Regions from separate parts of the Citrobacter enshiensis genome, predicted to be linked through region 3. Evidence: riboswitches for the same ligand, from Rfam matches in the RefSeq annotation. Region 3 holds a riboswitch; each other region holds the start of a gene.

What was found. A riboswitch is a leader RNA that binds a small molecule or an ion and turns the genes downstream of it on or off. The one in region 3 is predicted to bind thiamine pyrophosphate.
Region 1: it holds a riboswitch for thiamine pyrophosphate, as region 3 does, so the genes downstream of both, thiC (phosphomethylpyrimidine synthase ThiC) here and thiM (hydroxyethylthiazole kinase) in region 3, are expected to answer to the same signal.
Region 2: it holds a riboswitch for thiamine pyrophosphate, as region 3 does, so the genes downstream of both, thiB (thiamine ABC transporter substrate binding subunit) here and thiM (hydroxyethylthiazole kinase) in region 3, are expected to answer to the same signal.

What each region holds. Positions count from the first base shown of each region.
Region 1 is NZ_CP119862.1:4,571,640-4,582,449, reverse strand. It holds gene thiF (thiazole biosynthesis adenylyltransferase ThiF) at 1-315, opposite strand, end outside; gene thiE (thiamine phosphate synthase) at 308-943, opposite strand; gene thiC (phosphomethylpyrimidine synthase ThiC) at 943-2,838, opposite strand; TPP riboswitch at 2,921-3,030, opposite strand; gene rsd (sigma D regulator) at 3,083-3,571, opposite strand; gene nudC (NAD(+) diphosphatase) at 3,669-4,442, shown strand; gene hemE (uroporphyrinogen decarboxylase) at 4,482-5,546, shown strand; gene nfi (deoxyribonuclease V) at 5,556-6,227, shown strand; gene P2W74_RS21745 (YjaG family protein) at 6,270-6,860, shown strand; gene hupA (nucleoid-associated protein HU-alpha) at 7,047-7,319, shown strand; gene P2W74_RS21735 (DUF1481 domain-containing protein) at 7,331-8,023, shown strand; gene zraP (zinc resistance sensor/chaperone ZraP) at 8,035-8,478, opposite strand; gene zraS (two-component system sensor histidine kinase ZraS) at 8,730-10,142, shown strand; gene zraR (sigma-54-dependent response regulator transcription factor ZraR) at 10,139-10,810, shown strand, end outside.
Region 2 is NZ_CP119862.1:4,029,721-4,040,530, forward strand. It holds gene leuB (3-isopropylmalate dehydrogenase) at 1-411, shown strand, start outside; gene leuC (3-isopropylmalate dehydratase large subunit) at 414-1,814, shown strand; gene leuD (3-isopropylmalate dehydratase small subunit) at 1,825-2,430, shown strand; gene P2W74_RS19180 (sugar efflux transporter) at 2,477-3,655, opposite strand; gene sgrT (glucose uptake inhibitor SgrT) at 3,783-3,905, opposite strand; gene sgrR (HTH-type transcriptional regulator SgrR) at 3,999-5,654, shown strand; TPP riboswitch at 5,690-5,790, shown strand; gene thiB (thiamine ABC transporter substrate binding subunit) at 5,822-6,805, shown strand; gene thiP (thiamine/thiamine pyrophosphate ABC transporter permease ThiP) at 6,781-8,391, shown strand; gene thiQ (thiamine ABC transporter ATP-binding protein ThiQ) at 8,375-9,073, shown strand; gene P2W74_RS19210 (DedA family protein) at 9,140-9,907, opposite strand; gene araC (arabinose operon transcriptional regulator AraC) at 10,027-10,810, opposite strand, start outside.
Region 3 is NZ_CP119862.1:1,695,027-1,705,836, forward strand. It holds gene apbC (iron-sulfur cluster carrier protein ApbC) at 1-909, shown strand, start outside; gene P2W74_RS08120 (RcnB family protein) at 1,286-1,609, opposite strand; gene P2W74_RS08125 (hypothetical protein) at 1,926-2,750, opposite strand; gene P2W74_RS08130 (hypothetical protein) at 2,750-3,127, opposite strand; gene P2W74_RS08135 (hypothetical protein) at 3,133-3,915, opposite strand; gene P2W74_RS08140 (hypothetical protein) at 4,038-4,400, opposite strand; gene P2W74_RS08145 (hypothetical protein) at 4,400-4,654, opposite strand; gene P2W74_RS08150 (YadA C-terminal domain-containing protein) at 4,720-5,685, opposite strand; TPP riboswitch at 6,363-6,459, shown strand; gene thiM (hydroxyethylthiazole kinase) at 6,493-7,281, shown strand; gene thiD (bifunctional hydroxymethylpyrimidine kinase/phosphomethylpyrimidine kinase) at 7,278-8,078, shown strand; gene P2W74_RS08165 (GntR family transcriptional regulator) at 8,123-8,869, shown strand; gene P2W74_RS08170 (PfkB family carbohydrate kinase) at 8,843-9,808, opposite strand; gene P2W74_RS08175 (ADP-ribosylglycohydrolase family protein) at 9,805-10,809, opposite strand; gene P2W74_RS08180 (nucleoside permease) at 10,806-10,810, opposite strand, start outside.

The DNA of each region.
Region 1 (10,810 bases), 2.0 Mb from region 3:
TTGCTGTAACGCCACCAGTTCAATATCCGGGTTGAGGCGCGCCAGCCTCTGCTTCGTGACGTGCGATTTTGGGCGGGCGATATCATCGGTGGTGAAGAGGATTTGCCGTTGCAGGTTGCTCAGATGCACATCGTCATCGTCAGCCAGAACCAACGTGCCGATGCCCGCACCCGCAAGATAGAGCGCGGCGGGCGAGCCTAATCCGCCTAAACCGATGACCAGCGCGTGGCTTGCGAGCAGCTTTTGCTGCCCTTCAATCGCGATATCGCCAAGCATGATCTGGCGGCTGTAGCGCATAAAGTCACGATCATTCATCGCCAGCTCCTGCGATCTCCAGCAACTGCGCGGTGGCAGCACGCCAGTCTGCTGCCTGCGTAATCGCGCTGACGACGGCAATACTGCCGACACCGGTAGCCAGTACCGCAGGCGCGCGCTCAAGGCTAATCCCGCCGATGGCGACGGCAGGATAATCAGCCAGACGTTCAATATGGCGTGCCAGCTGTTCCAGCCCTTGCGGGGCGGAGGGCATCTGTTTGGTTTGTGTTGGGAAGACATGCCCCAGCGCGATATACGAAGGACGCGCGGCCAGCGCCACGTCAATTTCCATATCATCATGGGTCGAGACGCCAAGGCGCAGCCCTGCCGCCTGAATCGCCTTCAGATCGGTGGTTTCGAGATCTTCCTGACCCAGATGGACACCGTACGCGTTGTGCTTGATCGCCAGTCGCCAGTAGTCGTTGATGAACAACCGGGCGTCAAAACGACGCCCCAGCGTAATCGCGGCGATAACGTCCGCTTCGACGTCTTCATCGCGCTTATCTTTAATCCGCAGTTGAATCGTGCGCACGCCCGCCTCCAGCAGGCGTTCAATCCAGAGTACGCTGTCCACCACCGGATAAAGTCCGAGACGGAAAGGGACAGTTGGGAAATCAGGCTGGTACATCAGGCTTCCTCCCGCTTCAGATAGATTTCATCGCCTTTGGCACGGAAGTTCTCCGACATGTCTGCCATGCCCACTTCAATGGTTTGTGCGGCGGCGTAGTCGCGAACTTCCTGGCTGATTTTCATCGAGCAGAACTTCGGCCCACACATTGAGCAGAAGTGGGCGACTTTGCCCGATTCCTGCGGCAGCGTTTCATCGTGGTACGCGCGGGCGGTGAACGGGTCGAGGGCCAGATTAAACTGGTCTTCCCAACGGAATTCAAAACGCGCTTTCGACATGGCGTTATCGCGGATTTGTGCGCCCGGATGGCCCTTTGCCAGGTCGGCGGCGTGCGCGGCGATTTTGTAGGTAATCAGCCCCTGTTTCACGTCTTCTTTGTTTGGCAGGCCGAGGTGCTCTTTCGGGGTGACGTAGCAGAGCATCGCGCAGCCAAACCAGCCAATCATCGCCGCGCCAATCCCGGAAGTGAAATGGTCATAACCCGGTGCGATATCAGTGGTCAATGGGCCTAAGGTGTAGAACGGCGCTTCATGACAGTGCTCCAGTTCCTCGGTCATGTTGCGGCGGATCATCTGCATCGGGACATGCCCTGGGCCTTCGATCATCACCTGCACGTCATATTCCCAGGCGGTTTTGGTCAGTTCACCGAGGGTGTGCAGTTCGGCAAACTGCGCTTCGTCGTTGGCATCCTGAATTGAGCCAGGACGCAGGCCATCGCCGAGAGAGAGCGCAACGTCGTAGGCGGCGCAGATTTCGCAAATCTCGCGGAAGTGCTCGTAGAGGAAGTTTTCCTGATGATGGGACAGGCACCATTTCGCCATAATCGAACCGCCGCGCGAGACAATCCCGGTCAGCCGTTTAGCGGTCATCGGCACGTAGCGCAGCAGCACGCCTGCGTGGATGGTGAAGTAATCCACCCCCTGTTCCGCCTGTTCCAGCAGCGTATCGCGGAAGGCTTTCCAGGTCAGATCCTCGGCGATCCCGTTGACCTTCTCCAGCGCCTGGTAGATCGGCACAGTACCGATCGGCACCGGGCTGTTACGCAGGATCCACTCGCGGGTTTCGTGGATATAGCGGCCCGTTGAAAGGTCCATCACCGTATCTGCCCCCCAGCGGGTGGACCAGACCAGTTTTTCGACTTCTTCTTCGATGGAAGACGTGACCGCCGAATTGCCGATATTGGCGTTTACTTTGACCAGGAAGTTGCGGCCGATAATCATCGGCTCAGATTCCGGATGGTTAATGTTCGCAGGAATAATCGCGCGTCCGGCGGCCACTTCATCACGGACAAACTCCGGGGTGATGTTTTCCGGCAGGCGTGCGCCAAAGCCTTCGCCTGGATGCTGGTGGCGTAACACCTCACTGCGAATGCGCTCGCGCCCCATGTTTTCACGGATAGCGATGAACTCCATCTCCGGCGTGACGATACCCTGGCGCGCATAATGCAATTGCGTGACGCATTTTCCGGTTTTGGCACGTTTCGGCGTTAACAGGCCGCTAAAACGCAGTTCATCGAGGCCGTCATCGGCCAGACGCTCTTTGGTATAGGCAGAGCTGCGGTCGGTCAGTGCTTCGCTATCGGCGCGGGCGTCAATCCACGGTTGACGCAGTTTTGCCAGACCCTGTTCAACATTAATCGCGATATCAGGATCGCCATACGGGCCCGAGGTGTCATACACCGGAATGGCTTCGTTTTCTTCGTATTGTGGATGGTCTTTTGTGCCGCCGGTTAACGTCGGACTAAGCTGGATTTCGCGCATTGGGATGCGGATATCCGACTGCGAGCCGGTGATATAGATCCGTCTGGAGTTCGGAAAGGCGGTGCCTTCCAGCGTATTGATGAAGTGTTGGGCGTGTTCGCGTTGCTGGCGACGGGTTAATTTTGTTGCAGACATAGCTCATTCCAAAAAAGTAAGGACATGGCTTGTCAGACGACGGATGAAGCAAGAGAGACGATCGCCGCAATGGCGATGCAATAGCAGATTGACTCTTGTTCCCTTCGCAGGTTTTAACCTGATCAGGTTCCGCGGATCCCGAATTAACGGTCTCAGCCCGTGCTTTCACACTGGGCACTCCGACAAGAAATAACCCCCGCTAAAGGGGGCGATAAAAGTAAGTTACGCGTTAATAGCGTCGAACTCAAGCAGGACGTTTATCCCTGGCGCTGTCGTGCATCGCGTCAAAGACCAGCATAATTAGCTTATCTTCAAGGATAAATCGGGATTCCAGCGCTTCGCCGATATCTGATAAAACCTTTTGAAATTCAAGGTAGTTATCATGATCGATGGCCATTTCCAGGCTGGAGTCGTAGTAATCCATAATGCATTGGGTATTGGCTTCCAGCAATGGCCAGATTTTCGTTGCGTTTAAAAGCTGCCCGTTACCTTCCAATTTATGGAGAATACGTTCATAAATACTGAAGTGTCCGGCGGAAAGGTAATCGACCAGGCTTTGACAAAAATCATCCAGCGCTTTTTCGTTTAAGCGCATATACGATTCTTTGCCAGGCTTAATGCCAACCAGATTGTAGTAAGCCACGAGCAGATGCTTACGTACATGTAGCCAGCGATCAACCAGTTTATTACTTCCTCTGACGTGTTCTGTCAGGTTATCCAGCTGGTTTAACATGATTGACTCCGCAAGTTTAGATTCAAAAAACTGCTCACTCAAAAATGTAAAAATAATGTAAACAACATGCCTGTGAAGCAAAGGTAGCGCAAGAGATATGGATCGTATAATTGAAAAATTAGACAGCGGCTGGTGGATTGTCAGTCATGAGCAAAAAATATGGCTACCTCGCGGAGAGCTGCCACATGGCGAAGCGGCAAGTTTTGATCTGACGGGGCAGCGCGCACTCCAGATCGGGGAGTGGGAAGGCGAACCCGTCTGGTTGGTACAGCAGCATCGCCGCCATGATATGGGATCCGTACGGCAGGTTATCGATCAGGATGTCGGCCTGTTTCAACTGGCCGGGCGCGGCGTGCAACTGGCGGAGTTTTACCGTTCGCATAAATTCTGTGGCTACTGCGGTCATTCGATGTACCCGAGTAAAACCGAATGGGCCATGTTGTGCAGCCATTGCCGCGAACGCTATTACCCTCAAATAGCCCCTTGTATTATTGTGGCTATTCGCCGGGATGACACCCTTTTGCTCGCCCAACATACCCGCCATCGCAATGGTGTGCATACGGTGCTGGCCGGATTTGTTGAAGTGGGGGAAACCCTGGAACAAGCGGTGGCGCGTGAAGTCATGGAAGAAAGCCGTATTAAAGTGAAGAACCTGCGCTATGTCACGTCTCAGCCGTGGCCCTTCCCGATGTCGCTCATGACGGCGTTTATGGCGGAGTACGACAGCGGGGAGATTGTGATCGATCCGAAGGAGTTACTGGACGCGGGTTGGTACCGTTATGACGATCTTCCGTTACTGCCGCCGCCGGGCACTGTCGCACGTCGGTTGATCGAAGATACGGTGGCAATGTGTCGGGCAGAGTACGAGTGACATGATACACTGGGCGCATAACGCTAAAGGAATGTAAAAATGACCGAACTGAAAAACGATCGTTACCTGCGTGCGCTGCTGCGCCAGCCCGTTGATATCACCCCTGTATGGATGATGCGGCAGGCAGGCCGTTATCTCCCGGAGTATAAAGCCACCCGTGCACAAGCGGGCGATTTTATGTCACTGTGCAAAAATGCCGAGCTGGCGTGCGAAGTCACCCTCCAGCCGCTGCGCCGTTACCCGCTTGATGCGGCGATCCTCTTTTCGGACATCCTGACCATTCCGGATGCGATGGGCCTGGGGCTTTACTTTGAAGCCGGAGAAGGCCCGCGCTTTACCGCGCCGGTGACCTGCAAAGCCGACGTCGATAAACTGCCAATCCCTGATCCCGAAGATGAACTGGGCTACGTGATGAATGCGGTACGTACTATTCGTCGCGAACTGAAAGGCGAAGTCCCGTTGATTGGTTTTTCCGGCAGTCCATGGACGCTGGCGACATACATGGTGGAAGGCGGTAGCAGCAAAGCCTTTACCGTCATTAAAAAGATGATGTATGCAGACCCGCAAGCGCTCCATTTACTGCTCGATAAACTGGCGAAAAGCGTCACGCTGTATCTCAATGCGCAGATCAAAGCGGGCGCGCAGTCGGTGATGATTTTCGATACCTGGGGCGGCGTGCTGACCGGGCGCGATTATCAGCAGTTCTCACTTTATTACATGCATAAAATTGTCGATGGTCTCCTGCGTGAGAATGAAGGGCGTCGTGTGCCGGTCACGCTGTTTACCAAAGGCGGCGGCCAATGGCTGGAAGCGATGGCGGAAACGGGCTGTGATGCGCTGGGGCTCGACTGGACCACAGACATTGCCGATGCGCGTCGTCGCATAGGACACAAAGTGGCGCTGCAGGGGAATATGGACCCCTCCATGCTGTATGCCCCTGCGGCGCGTATTGAAGAAGAAGTCGCGACGATTCTGGCGGGATTCGGCCAGGGTGAAGGCCACGTCTTTAACCTCGGGCACGGCATTCACCAGGATGTGCCGCCAGAACATGCTGGCACCTTTGTGGAGGCAGTACACCGGATTTCAGCGCAGTATCACCAGTAAGGGATCGGCATGGATCTCGCGTCGCTACGCGCTCAACAATGTGAACTGGCTGCATCGGTTTCCCGCGAAGATCGTCTGGATAACGATCCCCCGGATCTGATCGCAGGCGCTGATGTTGGGTTTGAGCAGGGCGGTGAAGTGACGCGAGCCGCAATGGTGCTGTTGAAGTATCCTTCGCTTGAACTGGTGGAGTACAAGGTGGCGCGTATCGCCACCACCATGCCGTATATTCCTGGTTTTCTCTCCTTTCGTGAATATCCCGCGCTGCTGGCCGCGTGGGAACAACTCTCGCAAAAGCCTGATTTAGTGTTTGTCGATGGTCACGGTATTTCTCATCCGCGTCGCCTCGGCGTTGCCAGCCATTTTGGGCTGCTGGTGGATGTGCCGACCATCGGCGTGGCGAAAAAACGGCTGTGCGGCAAATTTGACCCTCTCTCTGCCGAACCCGGTGCTCTGGCGCCGTTAATGGATAAGGGCGAGCAACTGGCATGGGTCTGGCGTAGCAAAGCGCGCTGCAATCCGCTGTTTGTTTCTACCGGGCATCGGGTTGGGCTGGACAGCGCCCTGGCATGGGTACAACGCTGTACGAAAGGGTATCGCTTACCTGAGCCTACGCGTTGGGCAGACGCTGTGGCGTCGGACCGTCCGGCATTTGCGCGTTGGCAAGAAATTCAGCCTTGATTCAGGTACACTTCCGCTAATTATCGTTTTCGAGATCTCATCATGTTACAAAACCCGATTCATCTGCGCCTTGAGAAGCTGGAAAGCTGGCAACATGTCACTTTTATGGCCTGTTTGTGCGAACGCATGTACCCCAACTACGCCATGTTCTGTCAGCAGACTGAATTTGGCGATGGGCAGATTTACCGCCGAATTCTGGATTTGATTTGGGAAGTGCTGACGGTCAAAGATGCGAAAATCAATTTCGACAGCCAGCTGGAAAAGTTTGAAGAGGCCATTCCGTCGGCAGATGATTACGATCTGTACGGCGTTTATCCCGCGATTGATGCCTGCGTGGCATTAAGTGAATTGATGCACTCGCGTCTGAGCGGCGAAACGCTGGAACACGCAATTGAAGTCAGTAAGACGTCTATTACCACCGTTGCCATGCTGGAAATGACCCAGGCCGGGCGAGAAATGACCGATGAGGAGCTCAAAGAGAACCCTGCGGTTGAGCAAGAATGGGACATTCAGTGGGAAATATTCCGACTTTTGGCCGATTGCGAAGAACGCGATATTGAGCTGATAAAAGGGTTACGCGCAGACCTGCGCGAGTCCGGCGAGAGCAACATCGGTATAAATTTTCAGCAATGAGACCAGAAAACGTGATTTAACGCCTGATTTGTCATGCCTGAAGGCTTCCCTTCCGCCCCCCGTCTGGTCTACATTTGGGGGGCGAAAAAAAGTGGCTATCGGTGCGTGTATGCAGGAGAGTGCTTTTCTGGCATTTTCGTCGCACTCGATGCTTAGCAAGCGATAAACACATTGTAAGGATAACTTATGAACAAGACTCAACTGATTGATGTAATTGCAGACAAAGCAGAACTGTCCAAAACCCAGGCTAAAGCTGCTCTGGAATCCACTCTGGCTGCTATTACTGAGTCTCTGAAAGAAGGCGATGCTGTACAACTGGTTGGTTTCGGTACCTTCAAAGTGAACCACCGCGCTGAGCGCACTGGCCGCAACCCGCAGACCGGTAAAGAAATCAAAATCGCCGCAGCTAACGTGCCGGCATTTGTTTCTGGCAAAGCACTGAAAGACGCAGTTAAGTAATTCGCGTGGCAGTGAACAGTTTTAGCGAAGGGGCGGGTTCGCCCCTTTTGTCTGTCTGGCGTCGTACGCTGACGCTGGCAGGCGCGCTATTGCTGACCGCGTGCAGTCATAACTCTGCGCTTCCCCCCTTTACGGCCAGCGGTTACGCGGACGATCAGGGGGCGGTGCGTATCTGGCGTAAAGATTCCGGTGGTGATGTCCATCTGCTTTCCGTCTTTAGCCCATGGCGTGGCGGCGAGACGACCACGGCTGAATATCGCTGGCAGGGCGATACGCTCTCTCTGATTGAATTCAACGTTTACGGCAAACCGGCAGAGCATATCCGCACCCGTTTCGACGATCGTGGTGAACTGAGCTTTATGCAGCGTGAGGTTGGCGGGCAAAAACAGCAGCTTTCCAGCGATCAAATTGCGTTATACCGCTATCGCGCCGATCAAATCCGCCAGACCAGCGACGCGTTGCGTCAGGGGCGGGTGGTTTTACGCCAGGGACGCTGGCACGCCAATCAGACCATCACCACCTGCGAAGGCGAAACGCTGAAGCCCGATTTAGACGCGTGGGCAATCAGCCATATTGAGCGCCGCCAGAGCCGCTCGTCGGTTGAGGTGAGCGTGGCATGGCTGGAGGCGCCTGCAGGTTCTCAGTTGCTACTGGTGGCGAATGAAGACTTCTGTCGCTGGCAGCCAAAAGAGAAAAGTTTCTGATACATCGGGGTTTACCAGTGGCCTATCCCCATATGGCCGCCACCCCGATGATATCCACCACCGCCGCAACCCATTCCTGTACCACGCGGCACGCCTGCCTCCACCATCGCAATATCGCGTTTCACCTGTTGATCATTCAGCGACTGACGCAAAGAGGTCATCTCTTTCGCCACGGCGCTAATTTTCGCGCTATCGGGTGAGCTGGCGGTTAATAACGCATTGTACTCATACTGTTTGGACGTTAATTGCTGACGTAACGAACGGGTCTGTGAGTCGTAATCATTATCGATTTTCTGGGCGGCGGTTTGCTGTTCCGCTGTGAGCGCGCTGACATTTTGTTGCCACATCTCACCGTCGCCATTCCCCCAGTGATTTCGGGCTATGGCTGGGCTGGAGCCCAGAACCATCAGGGAGAGTGCGATCAGCGCCAGACCAGTCGTGTTATTCCGTTTCATATTTTGTCCTCTTGTTGATTAACTTCCTTCCCTTTTGCATCTTTCATGCCAGGTGAGACATCCCCAGTCTGCGGGAGAAATGTGAGCCGTTGAGCGGTTAACGCGAGTAAAAATGACTCGCCGGTTTTTCGATGCGGGTCATTTTTACTCAGTGGCATCAGCAGTTTGTGTCGAAAGACAGGGTTACAGGGAGCGAAAAGTGGCATGATTTCTGCTGGAACAAGGAGTGGATCTGGCAATAGAGAGAGCGTATGCGTGATATGCGGCAACATAAGGATACGGTGGCGAGATGGCTGAGCGGCGTTCTTCCTGCGGCTATTCTCGTCCTGGTTGGTTTTTTTTCCGTCATGACCCTACGGGATTACGGACGTGAGAGTGATGCTGCGCGACAAACGCTGCTGGAAAAAGGCAGCGTGCTGATCCGTGCGCTGGAATCTGGCTCTCGGGTGGGGATGGGAATGCGTATGCACCATGCTCAGCAGCAGACCCTGCTGGAGGAAATGGCCGGACAACCGGGCGTGCTGTGGTTTGCCATCACCGATGCGCAGGGCATTATCGTGACCCACAGCGACCCTGGCCGCGTCGGAAAATCACTCTACTCTGCGGACGAAATGCGCCAGTTAAATCCCGGCGATGAGGAAAGCTCGCGGCCGATCGCCATTCATCAGAATGGCGGAGAACCCACACCGGCGCTGGAAATTTATCGTCAGTTCCAGCCCATGTTTGCGTCAAAACGGCATGGCATGCGTAGTCAGCCACGTTGTGAGGAGAGTGGCGGGCAAGCGGCATCTGCACCGCAGACCATTTTTATTGCGTTCGACGCCAGCGATCTGGTCGCGACTCAGGCAAGAGAGTGGCGCAATACGGTAATTGTTCTTTCTGCGCTGGCAGGTGTATTGCTGGCAACAATGCTCTCTTATTTCTTATATCGTCGCTACTTGCGTTCTCGTCAGCTGTTGCAGGACGAGATGAAACGCAAAGAGAAGCTGGTGGCGCTCGGGCATCTGGCGGCGGGGGTGGCGCATGAAATTCGCAACCCGCTCTCTTCCATCAAAGGGCTGGCGAAGTATTTTGCCGAGCGCTCACCTGCGGGTGGCGAATCCTATGAGTTGGCGCAGGTGATGGCAAAAGAGGCCGATCGGCTAAATCGGGTGGTGAGCGAACTGCTAGAACTGGTGAGGCCCACGCATCTGACACTGCAGTCGGTGGATCTCAATGACATCATCACCCACTCGTTACAGCTGGTCAGCCAGGATGCGCGGAGCAGGGCGATTCAGCTGCAGTTTACCGCCAATGTGTCGCTGCCTGCTATTCAGGCCGATCCTGACCGGCTAACGCAGGTATTACTGAACCTCTATCTGAACGCGATTCATGCTATTGGTCATCAGGGCGTCATTACGGTCGAGGTGGGCGAATGCGGAGGCGATCGCGTTAAAATTGTGGTCACCGACAGTGGAAAAGGGATTGCGGCAGAAGACCTGGATGCGATATTTACGCCTTACTTTACGACCAAAGCCGACGGTACCGGGCTTGGATTAGCGGTGGTACAGAACATCGTTGAGCAGCATGGCGGAACCATTCAGGCGACAAGCGTTCCAGGTAAAGGCGCCGTCTTTACTCTTTATCTACCGATGAAAGCGAGAGAACAGGACAGACAAGGATGACACGCGTAAAAATCGATATTCTGGTCGTGGATGACGACATCAGCCATTGCACGATTTTACAGGCGTTGCTTCGTGGATGGGGTTATGACGTGGCGCTGGCTTACGGTGGGCGCGAGGCCATAGCGCAGGTACGCGAACATGTTTTCGATCTGGTGTTATGCGATGTGCGTATGGCAGAGATGGACGGCATCGAAACGCTCAAAGAGATCAAAGCGCTGAATCCGGCGATTCCCATTTTGATTATGACGGCTTACTCCAGCGTAGAAACTGCGGTAGAAGCACTTAAAGCAGGCGCGCTGGATTACTTAATTAAACCGCTGGATTTCGACAGCTTACAGGACACGATCGAGAAAGCGCTGGCACATACGCGAAACATCGCCGTTGAATCACCTTCAGCCTCTGCCGCTCAGTTCGGCATGATCGGCGAAAGCCCGGCGATGCAGCATTTGCTCACTGAAATTGCGATGGTTGCGCCCTCCGATGCCACGGTATTGATTCATGGCGACTCGGGAACCGGTAAAGAGTTGGTGGTCAGGGCGCTCCATGCCAGCAGTGCACGCTGCGAAAAACCATTGATAACGCTTAACTGCGCGGCGCTGAATGAGTCGCTGCTGGAGTCTGAGCTATTTGGGCATGAAAAAGGCGCCTTCACAGGAGCAGATAAACGG
Region 2 (10,810 bases), 2.3 Mb from region 3:
AACGCCACCATGCAGTTGATCAAAGATCCGTCTCAGTTCGACGTATTGCTGTGCTCCAACCTGTTTGGCGACATCCTGTCTGACGAATGCGCCATGATCACCGGCTCCATGGGCATGCTGCCTTCCGCCAGCCTGAATGAACAAGGTTTCGGCCTGTATGAACCTGCGGGCGGCTCGGCGCCAGACATCGCCGGGAAAAATATTGCCAATCCGATTGCGCAGATTCTGTCTCTGGCGCTGTTGCTGCGCTACAGCCTGGAGGCAAACGACGCCGCAACCGCAATAGAAAGCGCCATTAATCGCGCGTTAGAAGAAGGTATCCGCACCGGTGATTTAGCCCGTGGCGCTGCCGCAGTCAGTACCGATGAGATGGGCGATATCATCGCCCGCTATGTCGCGGAAGGGGTGTAATCATGGCTAAAACATTGTATGAAAAATTGTTCGATGCACACGTGGTCTATGAAGCACCAAACGAAACCCCGCTGTTGTATATCGACCGTCATCTGGTGCATGAAGTGACCTCTCCGCAGGCATTTGATGGCCTGCGCGCGCATGGCCGTCCGGTTCGCCAGCCGGGTAAAACCTTCGCGACGATGGATCATAACGTCTCCACACAAACCAAAGACATCAACGCGTCGGGTGAGATGGCCCGCATTCAGATGCAGGAGTTGATTAAAAACTGCAACGCGTTCGGCGTCGAACTGTATGACTTGAATCACCCATATCAGGGTATCGTCCACGTGATGGGCCCTGAACAGGGCATCACCCTGCCGGGCATGACCATTGTCTGTGGCGATTCCCATACGGCCACCCACGGCGCATTTGGCGCGCTGGCGTTCGGTATCGGGACCTCTGAAGTTGAGCACGTCCTGGCGACGCAGACCCTGAAACAGGGCCGTGCCAAAACCATGAAAATCGAAGTTAATGGCACTGCGGCACCGGGGATTACGGCAAAAGATATCGTGCTGGCGATCATTGGGAAAACCGGCAGCGCCGGCGGTACCGGGCATGTGGTTGAATTTTGCGGTGACGCTATCCAGGCCCTGAGCATGGAAGGCCGTATGACGCTGTGCAACATGGCCATCGAAATGGGCGCGAAAGCCGGTCTGGTCGCGCCGGATGACACCACGTTCAACTATGTACAGGGTCGTCTGCACGCACCGAAGGGGAAAGATTTTACCGACGCCGTAGCATACTGGAAAACCCTGAAGACCGACGATGGCGCCAAATTTGATACCGTCGTTACCCTGCAGGCGGAAGAGATCGCGCCGCAGGTCACCTGGGGCACCAACCCGGGACAGGTCATCTCTGTGACGGAGAATGTTCCCGATCCCGCGTCATTTGCCGATCCGGTCGAACGCGCCTCCGCCGAAAAAGCGCTGGCCTATATGGGACTGAAACCCGGCATTCCGTTAACGGAAGTGGCTATTGATAAAGTGTTTATCGGCTCCTGCACCAACTCGCGTATTGAAGATTTACGTGCGGCGGCAGAAATCGCCAAAGGCCGCAAAGTGGCTCCGGGCGTACAGGCGCTGGTGGTGCCAGGCTCTGGCCCGGTGAAAGCCCAGGCGGAAGCGGAAGGCCTGGACAAGATCTTCATCGAGGCCGGTTTTGAGTGGCGTTTACCCGGTTGCTCCATGTGTCTGGCAATGAACAACGATCGCCTGAATCCGGGTGAACGTTGCGCCTCCACCAGCAACCGTAACTTTGAAGGTCGTCAGGGACGCGGTGGACGTACACACTTAGTCAGCCCGGCTATGGCCGCCGCCGCCGCCGTTACCGGTCATTTTGCCGACATTCGCAGCATCAAATAAGGAAACCACCATGGCAGAGAAATTTATCCAACATACAGGCCTGGTTGTCCCGCTGGATGCCGCCAACGTCGATACCGACGCGATTATTCCTAAGCAGTTTTTGCAGAAGGTCACCCGCACCGGCTTTGGCGCACACCTGTTTAACGACTGGCGCTTCCTGGATGAACATGGCCAGCAGCCCAATCCGGAGTTCGTACTGAACTTCCCGCAATATAAAGGGGCCTCCATTCTTCTGGCGCGGGAAAACTTTGGCTGCGGCTCTTCGCGCGAGCACGCACCATGGGCGCTGACGGATTACGGGTTCAAAGTGGTCATAGCCCCCAGCTTCGCAGATATTTTCTACGGCAACAGCTTCAACAATCAGCTGCTGCCGGTGAAGTTAAGCGATGCGGACGTGGATGCGCTGTTTGCCCTGGTGCAGGCGAATCCGGGCATCACATTCGACGTGGACCTGGAGGCTCAGGTGGTTAAAGCGGGAGATAAATCCTACCCCTTCACGCTCGACGCGTTTCGCCGCCACTGCATGATGAACGGTCTGGACAGCATCGGGCTGACGCTGCAACACGAAGACGCCATTACGACATACGAAGAGAAGCAACCGGCGTTTATACGCTAATACTGATGATGCCGGATGACGACGCAACGCGTCTCATCCGGCATTTTTATACATCTTTTACCCGTCCGGTCATCGCCAGCGTCACCACAGAAATTGCCGCAATCACCCAGTAGACGGCAAAATGCCCGTAACTTTGCGCTACCGCGCCCTGGATAACTCCGGCCAGGATCACTCCCGTTGAAATACTGTTGGTGAACAACGTTGTTGCCGACCCCGCCCGCCCCGGCATCAGATCCTGAAACCACAACATCCCGATGCCCGCGATAATGCCAATAAACACCGCATTAAACAGTTGCAACACCAGCAACGCCGCATGGCTGTGAAAAAAGATAAGTCCAAGATAGAAAAGGACGCCTGCCGCGACCGCCGTGATCATCATGCGCCGCTTTCCGAAGCGCTTCACATAATAGCCCGCGAGGATCATCGCCGGGATTTCCAGCCCTGCCGCCGTCCCCATCAGGATCCCCGCCAGTTTGTCCGGTAATCCTAGTTCACTGCTTATCCAGAGCGGCATATCAATGATGTACATGGTATTGCAGGTCCACATTAAGGTGGACGCAATAAACAGCATGCGCACATTTTTATCCTGCCAGCCGCCGGTCGGCGTTTCAGGCGCATCGGCGGGTTGTTCAACACGCGCCACCGAAGGCAGTATCAACGCAATCAGCACCAGGCTGATGGCAAAGATCCCAGCCGCGATAGCAAACATCGTGGTGAAGCCATAATTCAGCGCCAGCATAAACGCCAGCGGCGGGCCAATCACCCACGCCAGCGAGAGCTGGGCACGCATCACCGAGCTGAACATCACCACTTCCCGCGCTGAGCTGTCAGCGTATTCCCGCGCCAGCGCGAACAGCTGTGGCATGGCGCTATTCGCCAGCGATGCCAGCAGTACACCGCAGGTAATCAACGTGAGGTAATGACGATTAAACGCAAACAACAGCGCGTTACCGATGGCCATCAGACAGCAAAACATGATCAGTCGACGGCGGTCGCCCCGGTTATCCGAACGTTTTGCCAGCCCCAGACTCACCGCGATCCCGGCAATGGCGTTTACCGTATAAAACAGCCCGACCCAAAACGGCTGCGCCCCCACTTCGCGGCTCAAAAACAGGCTCAACGTCGGCGCCTGAAGCGCACCTGCCACGCCCATCATAAAAGCAACCAGCATGAACGCCGCGTAAACACCATTAAGACGCCGTCCCATCGTCATAATCCAGAGCATACAGTTCCTTATTCGCGCTGCCGAAACGAAAAAAGCCAGCAGGTATTATCTGCTGGCGGGTGATTTTAGGCCAGAGCCTACACCAATACTCAGTCACACATGATGTCTGCAATTTGGAACTCAGAGATCAGGCTGTCACCTCCCATTGCATCAGTTCTTCGAGCATCTTTAAGCGCTGCGGCGCGCTCAGGCAAGCCAACCAGGACCACCCTTCTGTCGCGGTAAAGTAGTGCAGAAAAAACGGACGCATAGACGACCTCTCCATATTGCTTCATCGAAATCCATTATTGACCTAATATGGGGATTATAAAATTGCTGAGTTTTGCGCAGGAGTTCCTCTTTTATGTCTTCAGGTCGTCTGCAACAACAGTTCATCCGTCTCTGGCAATGCTGTGACGGAAAAACGCAAGACACCACGCTGAATGAGCTGGCGGAACTGCTAAGTTGCTCCCGCCGCCATATGCGCACGCTGCTGAACACGATGCAGGCGCGCGGCTGGCTGACCTGGGAAGGCGAAGTCGGTCGCGGTAAACGCTCACGCCTGAGCTTTCTCTATACCGGACTTGCGCTACAACAACAGCGGGCGGAGGACCTGCTGGAGCAGGATCGCATAGACCAGCTGGTGCAATTAGTCGGTGACAAAACAGCCGTACGGCAAATGCTGGTCTCGCATCTGGGCCGCAGCTTCCGCCAGGGCCGACATATCCTGCGCGTGCTTTACTATCGACCGATGCACAACCTGCTGCCGGGTAGCGCATTACGCCGTTCTGAAACCCACATCGTCCGGCAAATCTTCAGCGCGTTAACCCGCGTAAATGAGGAAAATGGGGAACTGGAAGCCGATATTGCCCATCACTGGCAGCAAATTTCCCCTTTGCAATGGCGATTCTTTCTGCGACCGGGGATTCACTTTCACCACGGGCGAGAGCTGGAAATGGAAGATGTGGTGGCGTCTCTCACGCGCATCAACACCCTGCCGCTCTACTCGCATATTACGCAGATTGTCTCTCCGACAGCCTGGACGCTGGATGTGCATCTCTCGCAACCCGATCGCTGGCTTCCGTGGTTGTTAGGCCAGGTTCCGGCGATGATCCTGCCGCGAGAATGGGAAACCCTGAACAATTTTTCCAGCCATCCGATAGGCACAGGTCCGTATGCCGTCATACGCAATACGCGTAATCAACTGAAGATCCACGCCTTTGATGATTACTTTGGCTATCGGGCGCTCATTGATGAAGTGAACGTTTGGGTATTGCCGGACATTAGCGAAGAACCGGCATGCGGCTTGATGCTCGAAGGCACTGTAGAAAGTGAAAAGGCCATTGAAAGTCGTCTTGAAGAAGGCTGTTACTATTTACTCTTTGATGCGCGAACCCATCGCGGCGCCAATCAGCACGTCAGAGAGTGGGCAAGCCACGTGCTTTCTCCCACCCATTTGCTTTACCACGCCGATGAGCAGTACCAGCGCCTGTGGTTCCCCGCCTATGGATTACTGCCCCGCTGGCACCATGCCCGGCCGGGGCGCGGTGAAAAACCTGCCGGGTTGGAAACCCTGACGCTGACGTACTATCGCGAACACATTGAACATCGGGTTATCGCCCAGATCATGAGCGCCCTGCTGGCAGAGCATCAGGTTCACCTGAACATCCAGGAGATCGACTACGATCAGTGGCACGCAGGCGAGATCGAAAGCGACATCTGGCTCAACAGCGCCAACTTTACGTTGCCGCTCGATTTCTCACTGTTCGCTCACTTATGCGAAGTGCCTCTGCTGCAAAACTGTATCCCGCGAGACTGGAAAGAAGATGCCGCGCAGTGGCACGCAGGCGAGATGAATCTGGCCGCGTGGTGCCAACAGTTGCTCGCCAGCAAAGCGATTGTGCCGCTTATTCACCACTGGCTGATCATTCAGGGACAGCGCAGTATGCGCGGCTTGCGGATGAACACGCTCGGCTGGTTCGATTTTAAATCGGCGTGGTTTGCCCCACCGGATCCTTAATCCTTTTGATTTCTTCACGTAATCATTACAATGTGCCGTTCTCAACGGGGTGCTGCGCCATGTGCGCGGGCTGAGAAAATACCCGTCGAACCTGATCCGGATAACGCCGGCGAAGGGATTTGAGGCTAACGCTCAAGTCCTTTGCCACTCTTTTACTGAGGTGCAAAGTGTTAAAAAAATGTCTTCCCTTACTGGTGCTGTGTGCTGCACCGGTCTTCGCTAAACCGGTCCTGACCGTGTACACCTACGACTCCTTCGCCGCCGACTGGGGACCCGGTCCCACCATCAAGAAAGCCTTCGAAGCCGACTGCCAGTGCGAACTGAAAATGGTGGCGCTGGAAGATGGCGTTTCGTTGCTTAATCGCCTGCGCATGGAAGGGAAGAACAGCAAAGCGGATGTGGTACTCGGGCTGGACAACAACCTGCTCGACGCCGCCACGCAAACCAAACTGTTTGCGAAAAGCGGCATTGCCCCCGACGCAGTCAACGTACCTGGCGGTTGGCAGAACGACACCTTTGTCCCCTTCGATTACGGTTACTTCGCGTTTGTTTATGATAAAAACAAGCTGAAAAACCCGCCTAAAAGCCTGAAGGAGCTCGTCGAAAGCGACCAGAAATGGCGCGTGATTTATCAGGATCCACGTACCAGCACGCCGGGTCTTGGACTGATGTTGTGGATGCAGAAAGTCTATGGCGATAAAGCCCCCGAAGCCTGGCAAAAACTGGCGGCCAAAACGGTCACCGTCACCAAAGGCTGGAGCGAAGCTTATGGCCTGTTCCTGAAAGGGGAAAGCGACCTGGTTCTGAGCTACACCACCTCTCCGGCGTATCACATTATCGAAGAGAAAAAAGACCATTACGCTGCGGCAAACTTCAGCGAAGGCCACTATCTGCAGGTAGAAGTCGCCGCGCGTACCGCCGCCAGCAAGCAGCCGGAACTGGCAGAGAAATTCCTCAAATTTATGGTTTCTCCGGCATTCCAGAACGCCATCCCCACCGGCAACTGGATGTACCCTGTCACCCGCGTCACTCTGCCCGCCGGGTTTGATCAGTTGGCCAAACCGGCCACCACCCTGGAGTTCACTCCTGCTGAGGTGGCATCCCAACGTCAGGCATGGATCAGCGAATGGCAACGCGCCGTCAGCCGTTAATTCCCGGCTGGCTGATACCAGGGCTTTCCGCCGCCACGTTGATGGCGGTCGTCGCCCTGGCGGCATTTCTGGCGCTCTGGCTTAACGCGCCGCAGGGAGAATGGCTCTCGCTTTGGCAGGACAGCTACCTGTGGCACGTGGTGCGTTTTTCGTTCTGGCAGGCGTTTCTCTCGGCGCTGTTGTCGGTGGTCCCGGCGATTTTCCTTGCCAGGGCGCTTTACCGACGCCGTTTCCCCGGTCGTCTGGCGTTATTACGCTTGTGCGCCATGACCCTGATTCTGCCGGTACTGGTCGCCGTTTTCGGTATTCTCAGCGTCTACGGCCGCCAGGGCTGGCTCGCCACACTCTGGCAAGCGCTGGGGCTAGAGTGGCATTTCTCGCCTTACGGGTTGCAGGGCATTCTGCTGGCGCACGTCTTTTTTAATCTGCCGATGGCCAGCCGCTTGCTGCTCCAGGCGCTGGAAAATATCCCCGGCGAACAACGACAGCTTGCGGCGCAGCTAGGCATGCGCGGCTGGCATTTTTTCCGCTTTGTGGAGTGGCCGTGGTTGCGTCGGCAGATCCCTCCGGTGGCAGCGCTCATTTTTATGCTCTGCTTCGCCAGCTTTGCTACCGTTCTCTCACTCGGCGGCGGTCCCCAGGCCACCACCATCGAGCTGGCGATTTATCAGGCCCTCAGTTACGACTTTGATCCTGCGCGGGCGGCAATACTGGCGTTGATCCAGATGACATGCTGCCTGGCGCTGGTGCTGCTCAGCCAGCGTTTAAGTAAGGCCATTGCGCCGGGGACGACGCTGGTGCAAGGCTGGCGCGATCCGGACGATCGCCTGCATAGCCGCCTGACCGACGCGGCGCTGATTATTCTGGCGTTGCTGCTGCTGTTGCCTCCGCTATTGGCGGTCATTGTTGACGGTTTCAACCGCCATTTGCTGGATGTGCTCGTACAGCCTGTACTCTGGCAGGCCCTGTGGACATCGCTGCGGATCGCACTGGCCGCCGGTTTGCTGTGCGTGGTTCTGACCATGATGCTGCTGTGGAGCAGTCGCGAACTGCGGGCGCGGCAACAGGTGCTGGCAGGTCAGACACTGGAATTGAGCGGCATGTTGATTCTTGCCATGCCCGGCATCGTCCTGGCGACAGGTTTTTTTCTGCTGCTGAACAACAGCATCGGTTTGCCGGAGTCGGCCGACGGGATTGTGATTTTCACCAATGCGTTAATGGCGATACCTTACGCACTGAAAGTGCTGGAAAACCCAATGCGAGACGTGACGGCACGTTACAGTATGCTGTGCCAGTCGCTGGGGATCGAGGGATGGTCACGTCTGAAAGTAGTAGAACTGCGCGCGCTGAAACGGCCGCTGGCGCAGGCACTGGCGTTTGCCTGCGTGCTTTCGATTGGCGATTTTGGTGTCGTCGCCCTGTTTGGCAACGATGATTTCCGCACGCTGCCATTTTATCTGTACCAGCAGATTGGCTCTTACCGCAGTCAGGACGGTGCGGTAACGGCACTATTGCTGCTGATACTCTGCTTTATGCTCTTTACCGTGATTGAAAAACTACCGGGGCGACATGTTAACTCTGACTGATATCACCTGGCTTTATCACCATTTGCCGATGCGTTTTACGCTTTCTGTGGAACGCGGCGAACAGGTGGCGGTGCTGGGGCCCAGCGGCGCCGGGAAAAGCACCTTGTTGAACCTCATTGCGGGATTCCTCGCGCCCGCCAGCGGTACTCTGCTGATTGGAGGCGAGGATCACACCACCACGCCCCCAGCCCGTCGCCCGGTCTCGATGCTGTTTCAGGAAAACAACCTGTTCAGCCATCTCACGGTGCAACAAAACATCGGTCTTGGGCTTGATCCGGGACTGAAGCTCAATGCGCTCCAGCGGGAGAAAATTCAGCACATTGCCCGTCAGATGGGGATCGATAACCTGATGGCGCGTTTACCGGGCGAGCTTTCCGGCGGCCAGCGCCAACGTGCGGCACTGGCGCGCTGCCTGGTCCGCGAACAGCCGATATTGCTGCTCGACGAACCGTTTTCCGCACTCGACCCCGCCCTGCGCCAGGAAATGCTGGCGTTGGTCAGCGACGTTTGTCGCGAACGGCAATTGACGCTGCTGATGGTGTCTCACAGCATAGAGGACGCGGCGCGCATTGCGACACGTTCCATCGTGGTGGCCGACGGACGCATCGCGTGGCAGGGAACCACGGATGAACTGTTAAGCGGTCATTCCAGCGCGTCGGCGCTGTTGGGGATTAAAGCATAAATAGCATTGCCGGATGGCGGCGAGTAGGCCGGATAAGGTGAAACCGCCATCCGGCATAAACCGACCTCAGTAGCCCACGACTTTTCGCAGAATATCAAGATAGACCGGCATTAGTGGGTGGCGTAGCAACGCCACCAGCGCCATCACCCCGATAGCGAGGAGCACCGGCGTCAGCCACAACAAGCGGCCACGGGGCAAAAAGGAGGCCAGGCGATCGGGGGCAGCCTTACCGAAACGCCACAACCGCCAACACAACCAGCCTGCGACCCACAGCAGCAGCGCCGTGGCCAGTAACAGCCATTTGAAACCGCCGCTCTGCATGCCCTCGGGAATGTCGATCGCCGCACCGGCCAGGATCCCCGGTAAAAAATAGAAAGGCGGCCACAGCACGCAGCCAATGATATTGGGCACGACGAATTTCGCGATCGGCAGATCCAGCATTCCCGCCACCATCGGCACCAGCGGGCGCGTGGGTCCCACAAAACGCCCGACCAGAATGGTGAACATGCTGTGCTGATGCAGCGCATGTTCGGTTTTATCCAGCAGCGCTTTGTTCTTTTTCATGAATGACCAGCGGTGGAGCGGTTTTTTAAAGCGCCACCCCAGCCAGAAGGAGATCCAGTCGCCCAGTAAACATCCCACCATGCCCGCCAGCCAGGCATGCCAGAAATTCACTTCTCCGCTCCCAATGAGCGCCCCCAGCCCCGCCATCAATACCGTGCCAGGTAAGAGCAGACCGACCAATGCCAGCGATTCCAGAAATGCCACCAGCATGACCGCAATTAACGAATAGAGGGTGGATTGGAGAATAAAGTGTTCCAGCAATGCTTGCATAGTGTGCCCGTCAGTTTTACGAAGCTGGGATTCTGCAAACCCTCTCTCACTTCGTCAAGCCATCATTTATCTGAATAGTTTACGGGTTATGACACTTTTGCAGACACATCATTCACTTTTTATTCACATCCGGCACGGAATTCGCTTGGGCTGGCCCCGGTGCATTTCTTGAAGACGCGGGAGAAATAGAGCTGATCGTCAAACCCCACATTACGCCCAACGGTGGCAATCGGCATCCGTGTTGTACTGAGCAACAGTTTCGCCTGACTGATACGCTGATCTTCACGCCAGCTCAACACACTGATGCCAAGTTGCTGACGGAACAGGTGCGACAAACGGGAGGGCGACAGGCAAACATGCTGCGCCACGCTGGCTATATCGAAATGGCTGTCCGCCAGGTGATCGCTAATGTACTGGCAGGCATCACGCACACGGTTATCCATCGGCGGGTGCAGCGATTCGTTGATCGCCTCCATGCGGCGCAATAGCAATTGCTCCAGCAGGTTTATCGCCAGTAGCTCAGAGTAGCGCCCTTCTCCCTGCCCGGCGCTAATAATCTGGCCGAACATGTCATTGAAATGGGGCTGATGGGCCTCATCCGGACGATAAAATCCCGTCTGAGCAAAAATTGTTGGCCAGGCCAGCCATTCTTGCCAGTAGGCTCGCGGGCGAAAGTAGACCCACTGGTGATACCACTCGCTGGCGTCGGGATGGCGTCCGTAATGGTGAACCTCGCCTGGCGGAAACAGCAAAATATCCCCCGGGCGGCAGATAAACTGTTTCCCGTGGTTATTGATGACCCCTTCGCCGCGAACGGTCAGATTAAGGATGTAACCCTTCATCCCCAACGGTCTGTCGATAAAAAAATCCAGGTATCCGTTCGCTTCTATAGGGGTTAACCCC
Region 3 (10,810 bases):
GAGCAATGTAGCGGTGACCTGCTGCGGATCACGGGCGCAAAAGCGATCGACTGGAAGTTGTCGCACAACATTGCGACGCTTAAGCGCGTGAAAAACCAGCCGGGTATTAACGGTGTGAAGAACATTATCGCGGTGAGTTCCGGTAAAGGCGGGGTGGGTAAATCGTCTACCGCGGTGAACCTGGCATTAGCGCTGGCTGCTGAAGGGGCGAAGGTCGGTATTCTGGATGCGGATATTTACGGTCCGTCTATTCCCACGATGCTCGGTGCGGAAAATCAACGTCCAACGTCACCTGACGGCACCCACATGGCGCCGATCATGTCTCATGGGCTGGCGACGAACTCTATCGGTTATTTGGTGACAGAAGATAATGCCATGGTATGGCGCGGTCCGATGGCCAGCAAAGCGCTGATGCAGATGTTGCAGGAGACGTTGTGGCCCGATCTGGATTACCTGGTTCTGGATATGCCGCCGGGAACCGGTGACATTCAATTGACGCTGTCACAGAACATTCCTGTGACGGGTGCTGTGGTCGTCACGACCCCGCAGGACATTGCGCTTATCGACGCCAAAAAAGGCATTGTGATGTTCGAGAAGGTCGAAGTGCCTGTGCTTGGCATTGTTGAAAACATGAGTATGCATATCTGTAGCCACTGTGGTCATCATGAGCCGATCTTCGGCACGGGCGGCGCGCAGAAGCTGGCAGAGCAGTACCGTACTCAGTTACTGGGACAGATGCCGCTGCATATCAGCCTGCGTGAAGATCTTGACCGGGGAACGCCGACGGTAATCAGCCGTCCTGACAGTGAATTCACGGCCATGTACCGCGACCTGGCTGACCGTGTTGCAGCGCAACTGTACTGGCAGGGCGAAGTTATCCCGGGCGAAATTGCCTTCCGCGCAGTCTAATTTTCGCTAATTTACGGGTTTAACACATTCACCATATCAACATTCAGTTGGTGTGGTGAATGATTTTAGCCAGCCATGCCTTCAATTCCGCTTATCTTTTTTTAAAATAACGTACTTGTCTGAAATCCAAATACAACGCCGTCATATTTATTGTGCGGGGTTAGTTCTATAAATTTATCACCCTACCAGGTTTTATTGTGAATGCGCTAGCACAGGGTAGCGCATCATCTCTGTGGAAAATAAATAAAACAGGAAAGGTTAGCAATAATAATGCTGTCACAGTTTCTGTTATTGCAGCGAGTGTAAGAAAGAATACAAGATGAATAATAAAGAGAACAGGCTCTGTATTCCCCCTCTGAGAAGAGGGGGGATTGGTTTATCGGTGATAAAAAATCTCGCCGTCGTAGGCTTTCACGATTTTACCATCGGTATCGTTGATCAGAACGTAAGCGCTGCCCATGTAGGTCCAGTGGGTTCCCGCATCCGGAGCAGGCAAGTTGCGCTGTTGCCACTGTTTAATTTTGTACTCATCAGTACGGTACAATTGCGGGACGGTATCCCCGGGTTTGAAATGGGTGAAGTCGGCAACAAATCCGCTTAATTCGTACTGAGCGATGCCTGTTTTGGCTCCTGTAGCGGCCCAGACGGTGCTGGTTGCTAACATCAGGGCGCCTATCAACATCTTTTTCTTCATACCCATATACTCTCCACTTTCTACTTTATCGGGTCATCAAATTCAGCCGTGTATCATTCCCACTGCGTGGTAGGTGTGACAAGCACTTTTTTGTTATCACACCCATTATTTCGTAAAAAGTGTAAACGAAAGTACGGGCAAGCGGTATCGTTAAGCCGTAGTACCTTTTGCGAACAGAGGTTTTAAGAATCATCCAGGTCAATGAGCATTGCATGATGCAGGCAGAGTTTCGCACAGTCAGGGCCAGAACATACATGGACTACTGGCACAGGATAGTGCGTCAATAGTGTCCCCAGTGACATCTCGTATGAGTGCTTTTTTGTTAGTGTTGCTTATTAATATTTGCATAACCTTCTGGATCGTTAGCTTTTAGTTGTTCAGTGATGGCTTCTTTTTGCGCCTGTGAAAGACTTAAATTTAGATGTTTACCTGCTTCTGCCATAGCTCTGGATATTTTGCTTTTTGGCCTCAATGCAATCTCGGACCATACTTTGTCAATATTCCCTGCGTCCATTTTGTCAAATTTTTCAGCGCCATACGCAGTGCGCATAGCAATATACGTAAACAAAAGATCGGTGGTTTGCAGATTAGCACCTACATTATCAACCGTGATGTTAGCAGGAACATTAGAGGGGATGGATTTTATATAATCTTGTGAAAGTTGGCAGTTTTTTATCACGGGTATTATCGCGATAAAATCGCCTCCCTGACAAATAAGCCCAATTTTCTGTCCTGCTTCAAGATTCATTAACTTATCTTCTGGAATACCTTTAAAGAAAACGTTATCAAAATCACTGACAGATGCGCTAACGCGAGTCTCTTTAAACGCATCATAACCAATTTCTTTAATAGTGACTGGAACAAAAAAGGGGTGTTCGCCATAAAGTTTTTTGGCTTTTATTTCATTGCTTTTAAAATCTTTATACACCTGACTAAGTTTATACTCTTTTACTTGTGGTGAGTTGTATTTGTAGTCTGGATTTATGTTAAAAACCCATGAAGATTTTGAAAATTCTTCTTTATATTCTACCCATGAATTCCAAAGAGGGGTTTTTGCTGCATCAGCAATCACCTTCAATACCGCGTTGTCTGCAGCATTAACCGCAAAAGAAGATGCCACAAGAACCGCCAGAATTAAACGTTTCATTACTCGCCTTTAGTATGATCTAAGGTTGCTATGATAGGGCAATCATTGCCCCAGATTGTGGAGGAGGGATAGTTACCCGCACTGATGGAATGTTTCCCATCTTCATCAGTAATAACTTCATAGAAGGTTTTATTATCGGCGCTTCTGGCTATTTCTATATACCCGCCTAAACCCGTAGCGGAAGTAGTAGCGATCTTGCCGTTGATTTCATAGCTTCCAGCACTGTTAGTCGCTAAGGCACGACTTTCACCCCATCCAGAATTAACGACTAACTTAGCTCCCGTATCTTTGCATTTATACACAACAGTAAAAGCAGCAGGTGCGGCAAGCACGTTGATATATGCTGTCATTAAACAGGCGACAATCAAACGCCTCATGTTGATCATTTCCCTCTAAATAAATGATTCAGGAAACCATATTTAGCCGGTTTTTCAGGTGGTTGAGGCCGTTGAGGTTGTAAACTCTCCGCCAGATGCTCAGTCCCTTCTTTTATAACGCCAATAACATTACGATAACGAATGTAAAAACTGTCAACATCGTGATATGAAGGATCAGTTTTATTTTGTTCCTCCAACATGCTACTAATGGATTGAAATGAAATTTGCCAACATTTATCAACAAATTGACTGCTCATTTCTGGGGTAAGGTTAGCTGAATCCGATAATTTATCAAAATGCAAAAGATGGGCAATAACAAAATCATAAATGCTATCAAGTTTTTTGAATATCTCGGATAAACAAAAAATACAGTATGCTACATAGGCTTCACGATCATTACCACAAGGGCAATAGACGGAGTATTGTTTGCTTAACGCAATCGCAATGTCGCGGTATGTAGTCGCGCCATTGTGTTCAATTTCATTCACCCCGTCGGCATAGAGTGGGCTACACGCTTTCAGGAATAAGTTGAAGTATATCTTATTGCACCAGTAATCATTATTGATAGCGACAAAGTTTTCACTTTGTTCAAAGTTATCAAGCATCAGATTTGTAGCCAGTTCGAGTGCTTTTATATTATCGCCGTTGATCTCTACTTTAGCCTGATTGAAGACTCGGAACAATTCAGAGACGTTAAAAAGATCCAGGCTATTAGGTTCGAATTTAATTTTTCTATTACGCTCAGAAACAGAATTCACGAGCGCATTAATGTAAATGGGCTGTATCATTTCACTAACCTTACCAAAAATAGATATTATTTTATTATGCAAAGAGTAGCAGAGGTCGATATGTATTAAAAAAGCATTCAATAAAGTGTTTTATGGTGGTTTGTCCTTAAGCCTGATATTACTTACTTTGCATATCCAGCAAATTGGTCATTCTTCATTACGGCAATTTTATGGTTTTTATAAGTGATGATTTTATAGATCCCTTGTTGCCATGTGGCACCGTATCCACCGGATTCAATCACCGCCGCCGGTTTACCATCGACCGTGACGCTCTCGTTAATTTTCCAGATGATTTTTAAGCCGTCATAGTGCTTGATGATTGTTTGGCTATCAGAAACAGCCTGGTGATTACCACAAGTACCGGCCGCATCCTCGACTTGCGTACAGCCAGATTTCGCCAGCTTATCACGATAAGAATGACTGATAGCAAAAGCCGGAGAGGTGGCCAGGGTAGCCAGAACTATAGATACAATCAGCGTTTTCATTAATAACCCTCGCTGTTGGCGCTTTTGCGATGGTGGTGAGTCTGGTCAGTTTTATTGCTGTACAGCGCGTTGGCGTTTTCTAACGCTTGTTTCTCCGCTGCGGCGTTAATCGCCGATTGACGGTTTTGATCTGCAATATAGCAAGCATCACGACTGACGCCTTGCGACTCACATGCCGCCATACGAGAAGCGGAGGTAGAGCAGCCACTCAGAATAGAGCACACGGTGGCCAGAATAAGAATACCTTTCATCATATACCTTTATCTATTTGAAATATGCCTTCATATCATCCCCTGTTTTATAAGGGGGATTGTTATTATTAGAAACCGATGCCTACACCCGCGCCCATCGCAAAATCATTATTGGTTGAATCGCTAATTCCTGCTTTGATAATGGTGTTACTGCCTGCGTGGAACGATGCACCAACACTTAACGCTTGCTCATTTTTAAAAGAACCCACACCCGCAGAAACCATCATGGCCTGGCTTGCCTGAACCTGTGGCATTGAAGCAATCGCAATTGCTGAAGCAGCGCCGCTGCGAGCCTCTTTTTTGTTACTGTCGACTTCATCTTTTAACGAATTGAACTGCGCATTGCTGCTGGCTTGCTGTTGAGTGAAAAACTGCTTCGCATCCTGAAGGTCTTGCGCGACATTTGCCGATTGCTTAGCGGTAGCGGCAATCGCCTGGCTATTACCGGCGACTTTCGATTGCGTCGCGCTATCGACTTTCGTCACCGTGGTGGTGACACCATCACGTCCATCTTTGCCATCTTTTGGTTTAGGGGCGTCTTCAAGTGCTTTGATGCGTGTATCTTCATGAATATTTTGATTCAACAACGCATGATTCACTTGCTGCTGGTCGGATTTGTTGGTGGTGATTTGCGTTTGCAAATTCTTATCCCCACTCACACGGTTAGCCGTTTCACTATCAGCAGTGCTCTGATCCGCTTTGGTGTTAAATAAAATACCGATTTGATGATTATTAGAGGCAATTTGACCCGTGTGTAAATCGGCTTGTGTTTGAACATCGTCCACTTTCTGGTTTACGACAATGACTGCATCTTTCGTGCTATTTAAATCAGCATCGACAGACGTAATGCGATTGGTATTATTTTGAATCTGATCCAGGTCGTATGTTTTAACAGACTCATCAACCCCTTTAACAGCGATAAAGGTATTTGTACCATCTATCGTACCGATATAACCAACGCTGGCAGCATGAGCAGAAGAAATGGCAATGGCGCTAAAAACAACAACAGAAACCGCAGATTTAACAAATTTCATTTAAACGTTCCTACAAGAAATTAACATAAGTGTTATTACTCTTATTTTTAAGCGTTGAGACGATCTTTGTCTCTTCCAGACAATATCTTACCGAGTGGTGACTAATTTCCTTTTTTAGTAACGCGAATAAACTATCCAGCAACGTGATAGGTTAAACTTTGACGCAGATCACGTATGGCACGAATAGCTAAAGGTGTGAGGTGTAAAAATCTGCTGTTACCCAGATCAATAGAAGATAAGAGAATAAAGAGTGGAGGGAGTGAATTATATTTAATCTAAGAATGAGATTATGTAATGTAGGTTATTATTTCCTTTTGCTGCTTTATTTTTCCTACAACATTTTGGGTTTATTGGTTATGCATGGTGTTAATATTTTAGATAGAGTGGTTTTATTAGGTTGTTTAAAGTAGAACAAGTGATATTGATATGTGAAAAATATACATAACATTAATCACAGATACCATGCTCAATAACGTCATCTTTACCGTTTAGCGAATGCCTGAAGGCGTTTACCGGATGAGATATTTACGGTGAAATGGGCGTGATATTTGCTGGCGTAATTTACGACTTTCACCCTCCGGCTGCTAATGGCGTAGCGAGGATGTCAGGCTGTGAGCAAGGGCTTGCAATCGCGTACTGCTTTCCTTACTCTGTTAATATTAAAGAGATTTGTACTACTCAACGACTCGGGGTGCCCTTCTTTGTGAAGGCTGAGAAATACCCGTACCACCTGATCTGGATAATGCCAGCGTAGGGAAGTCTGACACTGCTCGTGTCTCATCTTCTTCACGCGGGCAGGAGCTGAACATGCAGCCTGACCTGCACAGCCGCGCTCTGGCGGCTCACACCTTGCACCAATTTCGAACACTTTCTCCCCTCACGCACTGTATGACGAATGACGTCGTACAAACGTTTACGGCGAACACATTGCTGGCGTTAGGCGCTTCGCCTGCCATGGTGATTGAACCTGAAGAAGCGGGCCAGTTTGCCGCTATCGCGAGTGCGCTACTGATTAATGTCGGAACACTGACACAGGCGCGCGCTGAAGCCATGCGCACGGCGGTGGAGCAGGCGCGCATTGCCAATACCCCCTGGACGCTTGACCCTGTCGCCGTGGGCGGGCTCGATTTCCGTCGTCGCTTTTGCCTGAATCTGTTGGCGCTGCAACCTGCCGCTATTCGCGGTAATGCATCTGAAATTCTTGCGCTTGCCGGAATGTCTGCGGGCGGGCGCGGAGTGGACACGACCGATACAGCAACCTCGGCGTTACCCGCAGCGCGAGCCCTGGCGCGTCAGTGCGGAAGTGTCGTGGTGGTGACGGGAGAGGTGGATTATGTGACCGATGGTCAACGTGCAGTCAGTGTCACCGGTGGCTCACCATTGATGACGCGTGTCGTGGGAACGGGGTGTGCTTTATCCGCGGTGGTTGCCGCCTGCTGTGCGTTGCCGGGGAATACGCTGGACAATGTCGCCTCCGCCTGTAGCTGGATGAAGCAAGCCGGACAATTGGCAACCGCCCGCAGTCAGGGACCTGGCAGTTTTATTCCCGCTTTTCTTGATGCTCTCTATAACCTGAACGCGGAGGAATATGCATGAAACGGATAAATGCTTTAACCATTGCTGGCACGGATCCCAGCGGCGGTGCGGGAATTCAGGCCGATCTGAAAACATTCTCGGCACTCGGTGCGTATGGTTGCTCAGTCATTACCGCGTTAGTCGCGCAAAATACGCGCGGCGTTCAGTCGGTCTACCGAATCGAACCTGATTTTGTCGCGGCGCAGCTTGATTCTGTGTTCAACGATGTGCGAATTGATACCACCAAGATCGGTATGCTGGCGGAAACCGATATCGTAGAGGCGGTGGCCGAACGTTTACAGCGCCATCAGGTGAAAAATGTGGTGCTGGATACCGTCATGCTGGCAAAAAGCGGCGATCCGCTGCTTTCGCCTTCCGCCATCGAGACGCTGCGAACCCGCTTGTTGCCGCAGGTATCCATTATTACGCCAAATTTACCTGAAGCCGCAGCGCTGCTGAACGCTGAGCATGCGCGAAGCGAGCGGGAAATGCGGGAGCAGGGTCGCGCGCTGCTGGCGATGGGCTGCGGCGCTGTGCTCATGAAAGGGGGACATCTGGATGATGCGCAAAGCCCGGACTGGCTGTTTACGCGCGAAGGGGAGATGCGTTTTACTGCTCCCAGAGTGAACACCAAAAACACCCATGGCACGGGCTGTACGCTGTCGGCGGCGCTGGCGGCGCTTCGTCCTCGCCACCAAAATTGGGCCGAAACGGTGCAGGAGGCAAAAATCTGGCTTTCTGCGGCGCTGGCTCAGGCAGATACGCTGGAAGTGGGCGAGGGGATTGGGCCGGTACATCATTTCCACGCATGGTGGTAATGGTAGTATACTGGCAACAGACTCGTCTGCCAGGAAAAAGATAAATGGAACAATCGCATACCCGGCTGATTGCGCAACTGAACGAACGAATTTCAGCGGCGGATAATACGCCGCTTTACATGAAGTTTGCAGAAACGGTCAAGAATGCTGTGCGCAGCGGTATTCTTGAACATGGCAATATTTTGCCTGGTGAGCGTGATCTTAGCCAGTTGACTGGCGTTTCGCGAATTACGGTTCGTAAAGCGATGCAATCGCTGGAAGAAGAAGGGGTGGTGACCCGTGCGCGCGGATATGGGACGCAAATCAACAATATTTTTGAGTATTCCCTGAAAGAGGCACGTGGTTTTTCTCAGCAGGTGGTCCTACGCGGTAAAAAGCCCGATACGCTGTGGGTCAATAAACGCGTAGTTACCTGCCCGGACGAGGTGGCGCAACAACTGGCGATCGCGACCGGAAGTGAGGTCTTCCTGCTAAAACGCATTCGCTATGTGGATGAGGACGCGGTTTCCATCGAAGAATCATGGGTGCCGGTGCATCTTATTCATGACGTGGATGCCATTGGCGTCTCACTGTATGACTATTTTCGCAGCCAGCACATTTTTCCCCAGCGTACGCGTTCTCGCGTGAGTGCTCGTATGCCGGATGCCGAGTTTCAGTCACATATTCAGATGGACAGCAAAGTGCCGGTGCTGGTGATAAAGCAGGTGGCGCTTGATCAACAACAGCGGCCCATTGAGTACAGCATCAGCTACTGTCGCAGCGATCTATACGTTTTTGTGTGCGAGGAGTAGTTCTTCGCGCAGCGGCGCGCAATCCCCCCCGCGATGCCCAACCACCCAGGATGCCACTGCGTTGCCGAGCAGTACGGCATCTGCCAGTGACCAGCCGGATGACAGTCCGGCCAGCACGCCTCCGGCATGGCTGTCTCCCGCGCCGATTGTGTCTACGACCTCGACCGGAAACGCCGGGACGCAGCCCGCAGCGTGCTGACTGAAGAACCATGCGCCGTCTTTATCGTGGCGCACGACCACCGGCGCGGAAAATCGCGCCAGCCAGGCTGCGCCAAAGGCGGTCATTTCGGTACTGAGTTCAAAGCGTTCGGCGGCGATTTCCGCCTCCTGGCGGTTGAGAGACACCAGAGGACGCAGTGCCATAATCCGTGACATTAATGCCTCTGGAATATCGCCGATACGTGGGCCGAAATCGATAAAAGGCGTCACGTCGTCCAGACCTTCCAGCCAGCACACCAGCCGTTCACCGCAAGGGGCGGCGAGCTGATAGCCGGAGAGATAGAGCAAACTCTGGCGGGGGACGGACAACTGCGCCAGCCAGTCGCTATTCCACTGGTTTTCTACGCCGCTGAATGACATAAAGGTGCGTTCGCCATCAGGCTCCACCAGGGCCAGACACCAGCCGTTATCACCTTCGGCGTTGTCGATCAGACTCTGTAAACCCTCTTTTGCCATTCGGTTACGGATAATATCCGCCCATACGCCCTGGCCCAGCGGTAGGGCATTGCTGGCTTCAATCCCCAGACGTTTTAAGGCCACGGCGATATTCAGCGCGCAGCCGCCAACATGCACACCCTGTTGTTTTAACTCAATGTCGCAGCCGCGCCAGGGCAGAGCCCAGGCATCGGCAATCACGTCAATCACCGCCGCGCCAACCACGGTGACAGGGCGACGGGTGGTCAGGGTCGGCAACAGATCTCGCAGGTGCGCAGCATTCATGCTACCTCCCGCATTTGACGCAAACGCACCAGTTCGGTGGCGTAGCGAGCAAAATCCAGCTGATTAACTGCATCCAGTTCTTGTTTCAGGTCCGGGGAGATAGCCCCAATACCGTTTAATGCGCCGCAAATGGCGGTCGCCATCGCGCCAATGGTGTCGGTATCGCCGCCGAGGTTGGCGCAAAGGATCGCGCAACGATTCGGGTCGGTCTGCGCCAGCTCCACCATCGCGATGGCGCAGGGCACGGATTCAATGGTGCTGGTGCCCGCGCCGACGACCTGGTAAAGCTGTTCGCTGGCGGATTCAACGCCGTTGGCCTCACGAACGATCTTCAACGCCAGTTCCAGACGGGCCGAGAGCGAAGCGCTAAAGGTGGTGATGCGTTTTTGCTGTGCGTGATGGGCGATGGCAGGCAGTGAGTCGACAATTCCCTCCCAGGACTCGCCATCAATGGCGCGAGAAATCGCCCACGCGACCACCACGGCGCCTGCCACCGCGAGATCGGACTTATGCGTTGGACTGGAGGCCAACGCTACCTCATCAATAAAGGTATTCAGAGAATGGGTCGGTAACAGGCAGCCTAACGGTGAGACGCGCATCGCAGCACCGTTAGTGACGCCGTTGTTCTCAAGCTCAGCCACAGGTTTACCGTTACGGATGGCGTTAAGCGCAATTTTGGACGTTGGGCCAAGTACGTTTTTGTTGAAAGCATCGAAGCGTTCCGCCCACGCCAGAATGTTTTGTCCGATCACGTCAGGATTAATTTTCCCGTCGCATTCGAGCAAGGCATCCGCCAGACACAGCGCCATGGACGTATCGTCAGTAAACTCCGCCCTGGCAAAATAACAGGCGGCGTTGTTCTCCTTTGGACCCGCCAGGAAGCGGTCAATCCAGCCAAAATGTGCTTTCACGCGCGTTCTTGGCCACAGCTCCGACGGCATTCCCATCGCATCCCCTAATGCTTGCCCGTAAAGAGCGCCGAGAATACGTTCAGCTTTCATT